2 regions of the Nonomuraea sp. NPDC049655 genome follow, and region 1 is predicted to be linked to the other one. Evidence: riboswitches for the same ligand, from Rfam matches in the RefSeq annotation. Region 1 holds a riboswitch; the other holds the start of a gene.
What was found. A riboswitch is a leader RNA that binds a small molecule or an ion and turns the genes downstream of it on or off. The one in region 1 is predicted to bind cobalamin.
Positions count from the first base shown of each region.

Region 2: linked by a shared signal. The riboswitch ahead of ACIBQ6_RS37160 (ribonucleoside-diphosphate reductase subunit alpha) and the one ahead of ACIBQ6_RS28315 (CbtB domain-containing protein) in region 1 are both predicted to bind cobalamin.

Region 1 covers NZ_JBITLS010000009.1:156,526-160,133, reverse strand. The annotation lists gene ACIBQ6_RS28330 (helix-turn-helix domain-containing protein) at 167-577, shown strand; partial or broken gene ACIBQ6_RS28325 (hypothetical protein) at 526-651, shown strand; gene ACIBQ6_RS28320 (nuclear transport factor 2 family protein) at 883-1,314, opposite strand; cobalamin riboswitch at 1,491-1,620, shown strand; gene ACIBQ6_RS28315 (CbtB domain-containing protein) at 1,655-1,846, shown strand; gene ACIBQ6_RS28310 (CbtA family protein) at 1,856-2,641, shown strand; gene ACIBQ6_RS28305 (histidine phosphatase family protein) at 2,647-3,198, shown strand; gene ACIBQ6_RS28300 (VWA domain-containing protein) at 3,195-3,608, shown strand, end outside.
Region 2 covers NZ_JBITLS010000013.1:289,031-292,638, forward strand. The annotation lists gene ACIBQ6_RS37160 (ribonucleoside-diphosphate reductase subunit alpha) at 1-1,714, opposite strand, end outside; cobalamin riboswitch at 1,843-2,048, opposite strand; gene ACIBQ6_RS37165 (alpha/beta hydrolase) at 2,250-3,197, shown strand; gene ACIBQ6_RS37170 (hypothetical protein) at 3,298-3,456, shown strand; gene ACIBQ6_RS37175 (TetR/AcrR family transcriptional regulator) at 3,473-3,608, opposite strand, start outside.

The DNA of each region.
Region 1 (3,608 bases):
CAGAATCTGAGCCTCGCCCTCGACGCGGTGGCCGTCGCACCCGGCAACTCGGCCGAACGACCGCCGTATCAGATCCCGGGCGAGGCGAACCGGACATCCGTTTCAGCCAGCCGCCGAGGGCGGCGGGTGGCTTTGTGCGGGTGGGGAGTTTGGCAGTCTTGCTGCCATGTATCCCGCTTCTGCGCTTGGCGAGTTCCTGCGGTCCCGACGGGCCCGGCTGCGTCCCGAGGACGTGGGCCTGAGCTCAGGAGTCAGGCATCGGCGCGTGGCGGGGCTGCGCAGGGAGGAGCTGGCGCCGCTGGCCGGAGTCAGCGTCGGCTGCTACACCCGCCTGGAGCAGGGGCAGAGCTCCAACGTCTCGGACGACGTCCTGGACGCTGTCGCCCGCGTCCTGCGGCTGGACGACGACGAGCTGCCCCACCTGCACCGGCTGGCCAGGGCCGCCCGGGCCGGGGCGAGGGCCAAGCCCGAGCGGCCGCGTCCCGGCATCAGGCTGATGCGGACGCCTTCACCGACCGGCCCGCGATCGCGGTCGGCCGGCGGGGCGACATCCGTTTCCCCACCGACGAAGGGCTGAACGCGCTGGTCGACGAGCTGCCGGCGCTCAGCCTGGAGTTCCGTGCGATGTGGACCGAGCACCCGGTGAGCAACCGCGCCTCCATCTCGCGCGACTACCGGCATCCGGAGGTGGGCGTCATGACCCTCACCGCCGCGCAGCCCCCATCGCGGGGTCGTGTCAGCGGCGGTCAGGTCGTGTGTGTCCGTCGTCATGCGGCCGGAGTGCGGCCGGCCGCGAAGATCGACCAGAGCCCTGCTGAGGGTACATCTGTCAGGTGCAGGACGGGCGGACGCGGGGGGCGATCCGTCGCGTCCGGCAATTCGCTAAGGACGCTGCAGAATCACCGAGTCGGAGAGCTGGGTGAGCAACTCCAGTTGATCGAAATAGAGGCGCAAGCTCGTGATGAGTCCGTCTTCCACTGTGCAGACATAACAGCATCGCAAACGCACAGGGCGGCCCGTCGCGTGCAGCACCTGACCGTCGGGCATGGTGTATGGGCCTCGGTGAGTTCCGACCATGAGAAGCTCGTCGACGGTTGTCGCCTCACCCTCGGAGGACTCCGTGATCACGGCCCGGACGTCGGGGAACGCCGTCCAGAACTCCTCCAGATAGGAGGCCAGCTCGCTGTGTCCCTGAGATACGCCTTCGGGGCTGATGGACACTCCGGCCGGGCTGAAAGTGCCGAGCAGTGCCGTCATGTCGTGGGCGTTGAACGCGTCCGTATAGCGGTCGCGCACCTCGCGGGCAACATTCATGGCACCGGGTCCTCCTATATTCCCTCGATGCCCAGCGTGGCTGTCGATATGCGGTCGAATGACCAACGCAAGCTAGATCCGCATACTCGGCGAGGTAGAATTCTGGGCCTTTCGCAAAGGCGCGCGGCGGAGCGGCAGGAGACCGAGGGGCACCGGTCGCCTGTTGACGCGAACGTGAGGAAAGGATACGTTCCGGTAGATTTCACGGTTGTCCAAGGGAAATCCGGTGAGATGCCGGTGCGGACGCGCCACTGTATCCGGGACGTAGATCCCGGGAGCCAGGTCGCTTGGCAGCCGTGACCTCGTGATATGGGACGCGTGACCCCTGAGGAGGCTTGACATGACCGGGTTGTCCACCCCGTCGACGATTCCCTTTCCGCGCCTGCGCCCTTGGCTGCTGCTGGCCGTGCCCGTGCTGCTGCTGGTCGCCTACCTGGTTCTGATGGACAACGGCGCCATCTCCCAGACCGGCACCTTCCTGCACGAGCTGATGCACGACGGGCGTCACCTGCTCGGCGTGCCCTGCCACTGAGGGCCCGTCATGGTACGCACCTTCCTGGCCAGAGGTCTGCTCGTCGGACTCCTGGCCGGACTGATCGCGGGCGCCTTCGCCTTCGCCTTCGGTGAACCTCGCGTGGACCACGCGATCGCCCTGGAGGAGGCCGCCGCCCAGGCCGAGGCGCCCGATCCGGACGCCGGGACGGCCGGGCACGGCCACGCCGAAGCGGCCGAGCACAGTCACGGCGAGGACGCCGTGGTCGGCAGGCCCGTGCAGAAGGCGGGGCTGTTCCTGGCCACCGGGCTCTACGGGCTGGCCGTGGGCGGAGTGTTCGCCCTGGTGTTCGCCGGACTGCGCGGGCGGGTCGGCCCGCGTTCCGACGGGCGGCTGGCGGTCGCCGCGGCCGGTACGGCGTTCGCCGCGATCATCCTCGTGCCCTTCGTGAAATATCCGGCCAACCCGCCTGCGGTGGGCGATCCGGACACCATCAACAGCCGCACGCTGCTCTACGTGGTGATGATCCTCGTCGGGCTGGCGGCGACGGCGATCGCGGTGGCGACGGCCCGCCGCGTCGACGGCGGCCCATGGGCTCGCTGGACGGCGGCGGCGGTCGCGTTCCTGGTGCCCGTCGTCGCCGCGTGGTGGTTGCTGCCGGCGGTCGATGAGGTGCCCGACGGGTTCCCCGCCACGCTGCTGTGGGAGTTCCGGCTCGCCTCGCTCGGCACGCAGCTCGTCTTCTGGGCGGCGTTCGGCGTGCTGTTCGGCTGGGCGAGCGACCGGGCGGAGCGGCGTACGGCGGCTCACCCGCTGGTCGCGGCGCCGAGCTGAGCAAGGTGCTGTTCGTCCGGCATGCCACGACACCGGGGATGCGGGCCGGGTGCTTTCCCGCCGACGAGGACGCCGACGCGGCGAGCCTGACCAGGGCCGCCGCTCCGGGGCCCGTCGAGGCGGCGGCGGCATGGGCCGCTCCCTGCAGGGCCGCGCGGCAGACGGCCGCCGCCATGGGGCTGGCGGCCCGCGAGGTTCCCGCCCTGGCGGAGGCGGACTGCGGCCGGTGGCGGGGCCTGCCGTACGGACGGGTCGCGCTGGCGGAGCCGGACGCGCTGGCGAGCTGGCTGGCCGACCCCCACGCCGCCCCGCACGGCGGTGAGTCACTGAGCGCGCTCGCCGCCAGGGTGGCGGGCTGGCTCGACTCGGTACGGGACGTGCCGCGGGCCGTCGTGGTCTGCGACGCGGGCGTCATCAGAGCGGCGCTCGGCCATGCCCTGGGGCTGGATCCGCTGCGCGCGGCCCGTTTCGACCTGGCTCCTCTGTCCACCACCGAGCTGACCGTCGCGCGGGACGGCTGGCGGGTGGTCCACGTCAACCGGAAGGCTGAGTCTTGATCGTCACCTATCCGTTCAGCGCCGTCGTCGGGCTCGGCGACCTGAAGCTGGCGCTGGTGCTGAACGCGGTGTCGCCCCGGGTGGGCGGGGTGCTCGTCCGCGGGGAGAAGGGAACGGCGAAGTCCACGATCGTGCGGGCACTGGCGGCCCAGTTGCCCACGGTGTGCGTGGTGCCCGGCTGCCGGTTCGCCTGCGACCCCGTCGTACCCGACCCTGAGTGCCCGGACGGGCCGCACGAGCCCGGCGCCGGGCGGGTGGAACGGCCGGCCGCCCTGGTGGAGCTGCCGGTCGGCGCGTCGGAGGACCGGCTTGCCGGCTCGCTCGACGTCGAGCGGGCGCTGACGGAGGGGGTGAAGGCGTTCGAGCCGGGGCTGCTGGCGGCCGCCCACCGCGGCGTCCTGTACGTGGAC
Region 2 (3,608 bases), on a different contig from region 1:
TCTCCAGCGCCGACAGGTAGATCTCCTCGGCGATCCGGGTGGACAGCTCCTTGGCCTCGGCCGAGTCGAACGGCAGGCGCAGGGCGAAGAAGACGTCCTGCAGGCCCATCACGCCGAGGCCGACCGGGCGCCAGCGCGGGTTGCTGGCCGCGGCCTGCTCGCTCGGGTAGTAGTTGATGTCGATCACCCGGTCGAGGAAGGTGACCGCGGTGCGGACGGTGGCGCGCAGCCGCTCCCAGTCGATGCCGCAGTCGATGTCGCCGCCGGGGCCCGTGCCCGCCAGGTGGGCGGCGAGGTTGACCGAGCCCAGGTTGCAGACCGCGGTCTCGGCGTCGCTGGACACCTCGACGATCTCGGTGCACAGGTTGGACAGGTGCACGACGTTGCCGGGCTCGGCCGCCTGGTTGCACAGGCGGTTGGCGGCGTCCTTGAAGGTCATCCAGCCGTTGCCGGTCTGGGCCAGGGTGCGCATCATCTTGGCGTACAGGTCGCGGGCCTTGACCTGCCGGACGTACCGGCCGTCGCGCTCGGCGGCGCGGTAGGCCTCCTCGAACCCCTCGCCCCACAGGTCGGGCAGCTCGGGGACCTCGTCGGGGTCGAACAGCGACCAGGTGCCGTCGGCCTCGACCCGGCGCATGAACTCGTCGGGGATCCAGTTGGCCAGGTTGAGGTTGTGGGTGCGGCGGGCGTCCTCGCCGGTGTTGTCGCGCAGTTCCAGGAACTCCTCGACGTCCGGGTGCCAGGGCTCCAGGTAGACGCAGGCCGCGCCCTTGCGCCGGCCGCCCTGGTTGACGGCGGCCACGGACGCGTCGAGCGTGCGCAGCCACGGGACGATGCCGTTGGAGTGCCCGTTCGTGCCGCGGATCAGCGCGCCCCTGGAGCGCACCCGCGACCAGGAGATGCCGATCCCGCCGGCGAACTTCGACAGCTGCGCCACCTGGGCGTAACGGTCGTAGATGGAGCCGATCTCGTCACGGGGCGAGTCGACCAGATAGCAGGAGGACATCTGGGTGTGCCGGGTGCCGGAGTTGAACAGCGTCGGCGAGCTGGGCAGATAGGCCAGCGACGACATGAGCCGGTAGAAGCCGACCGCCTCGGCGGGCGTCTCGGCCAGCCCGCAGGCCACGCGCAGCAGCCAGTACTGCGGCGTCTCCACCACCAGCCGGGTGGACGGGTGGCGCAGCAGGTAACGGTCATAGACCGTGCGCAGCCCGAAGTACTCGAACCGCAGGTCGGCGGTGACGTCGATGGCGTCGTCGAGCTTGCGGGCGTTGGCGTTGACGAACTCGGCGGTCTCGTCGCCGATGAGCCCCTCGGCGTGGCCCAGCCGGATCGCCTGGCTGAAGGAGGCCACGCCCTGCCCGCGGACCTCCTTGTCGATGTAGCCCGACAGCAGCCGCGCGGCCAGGCGCGAGTACTGCGGCTCCTCGCCGATCATCTCGGCGGCCGTCTGGATGGACAGCCGGTCCAGCTCGGCGGTGGTGGCCCCGTCGTAGAGGCCGCTGATCGTCTTGGTGGCCACCCGCATCGGGTCGATGTCCGTCAGATCGGTCGCCCAGTGCTCCACCGCACGTACGATCTTGTTGACGTCGACCGGCTCCGCAGTGCCGTTGCGCTTGCGCACCTGCATCTGGACGCGCCGCGGCGCGGACCTGTCGGCGTCCGCCCGCGCCGTCCCGGCCAGGTCCGTCATCGGGTCCCCTGTGACCGTCACTGCGCTCTCCCCTCGTGAACTCGGTCAGTGGCCGAGAACGCGCGCAGGAGGCGGACGGCGAGGCGCCACAGCCCTCTCGCCGGTGCCGTCCACCGTCCCGCGCGGCCTCGGACCAGCCGCGCGCGCATGATCGCGCGCGGCGCGCCGGCAGGTCTTCGGACTCATGGGCATGCTGTCGCTGCCTACTGGCCGTCGCTTCCCGGGCCTTCGGCCCAGTGCGTCTGACGGCGGTCGTTCCCACTCACCGCTGCGGGGCAGTCCCGGATTCCCACCGGGTTCCCTCTTGCCTCGGCCGCCCTGGCGGGGCGGCCGAACCGGCTGCGGGAGACACCATATATAGGGCGGATCAAAAAGTCACACCCAACATCTCGTGTTGCGAAGAACCCCCGCTCCGATCCGGCCACCCGCCGCGGAGCCGCTCCCCGCGGGCCTCACGGGCGGACCGGCATGTGATCGAGGTCATAGACCGGCCCTGCCCGGTTTTCGCTACCTTAGGTATCGATACTTCAAGTAGCGAAAACCTGAGGAGACCACCATGAGCGAGACCTCCACCGGCCGCCGTCCGGTCACGCCGGACTGGGACACCGTCACCCCCGCCGAACTGGCCGCCTACGTCGAGGCGGAGAACCGGCTGCGCGCCTCCGTCGAGGCACAGGCGATCACCGGCCGGCCGGATCCCGGCGCCGCCGTCGACTGGCGGACGGTGGCGCTGCCCGGCCGCGACATCCGCGTCCGGGTCCACCGGCCCCGAGCGGCCGAGCCGGGGGACGTCCTGCCGCTCGTGCTGCACGTGCACGGCGGCGGCTTCGTCGGCACGGCGCCGCAGAGCGACTGGGTCAACAGCCACCTCGCCGCCCACCTGCCCGCCGTCGTCGTCTCGGTGGACCACCGCCTGCTCGACTGGCACACGCCGCTGGCCGCCGCCGCCGACGACGGCTGGGACGTGCTCCGGCACGTGCTGGAGCACGCCGCGCAGTGGGGCGTCGACCCGGCGCGGGCCGTCCTGTTCGGCGAGAGCTGCGGCGGGCTGATCTGCGCCCTGGCGGCGATCAGGGCCCGCGACGCCGGTCTGCCCCTGAAGGCCCAGGTGCTGGTCAATCCCGCCGTGGAGGTGGCCGGGACGATGTTCGGCCACCCGTCGATGATCCAGTACGCCGACACCCCGACGCTCAGCGTGCCGGTGCTGCGGCTGTTCCACCGGCTCGCCGTGCCCGAGGGGACGGACGCCCGCGCGCTCTCCCCGCTGCACGCCGGCGACCTGGGCGGGCTGGCCCCGGCGCTCGTGGCGGTGCCGACCCACGACCCGATCGCCGACCACGGCCGCCGCTACGCCGAGGCGCTGCAGGCCGCCGGCACCCCCGCCCGCCTGGCCGAGTACCCCGAGGCCGGGCACGCCTTCCTCAGCATGCCGGTGCTGGCCCCCCAGGCCGAGGACGCGCGGGCGGACATCCTGAGCTTCCTCCGCGACGCCCTCACCGCGTAACCCGCGACCGGAGCGGCCAGGCGAGGACGGGCCGGCCCCTCGCGCGGGGACACCGACCGGTGGATCTTCAAGGGCTCGACCGGCGGAGCTCTAGGCGACCGTGCTCTCCGCCTGCTGGCATCACCAGCGTTACGAGCTCCTGGACATCGAGATCGGGCTCGCCCTGCCCGGGACCTACGGCGACGACGACGTCGAGGAGATCGTCGGGATGGCCTTCAGGAACGTCGACCCGTACGACAAGGCGGCGGCCTGGGGGTGAGCCGCCGCCGGCGCGGTCAGCGCCCGGCGTCCCGGGCGACGATGCCGTGCGCCAGCCGGGCCAGGGCGGCGGTGATCTGCTCGGGGGTGAGCCCGCGCCTGCGCTGCTCGGCGTAGACGTCGGGGCCCAGCGGGGCGAGGAGGATGTCGGCC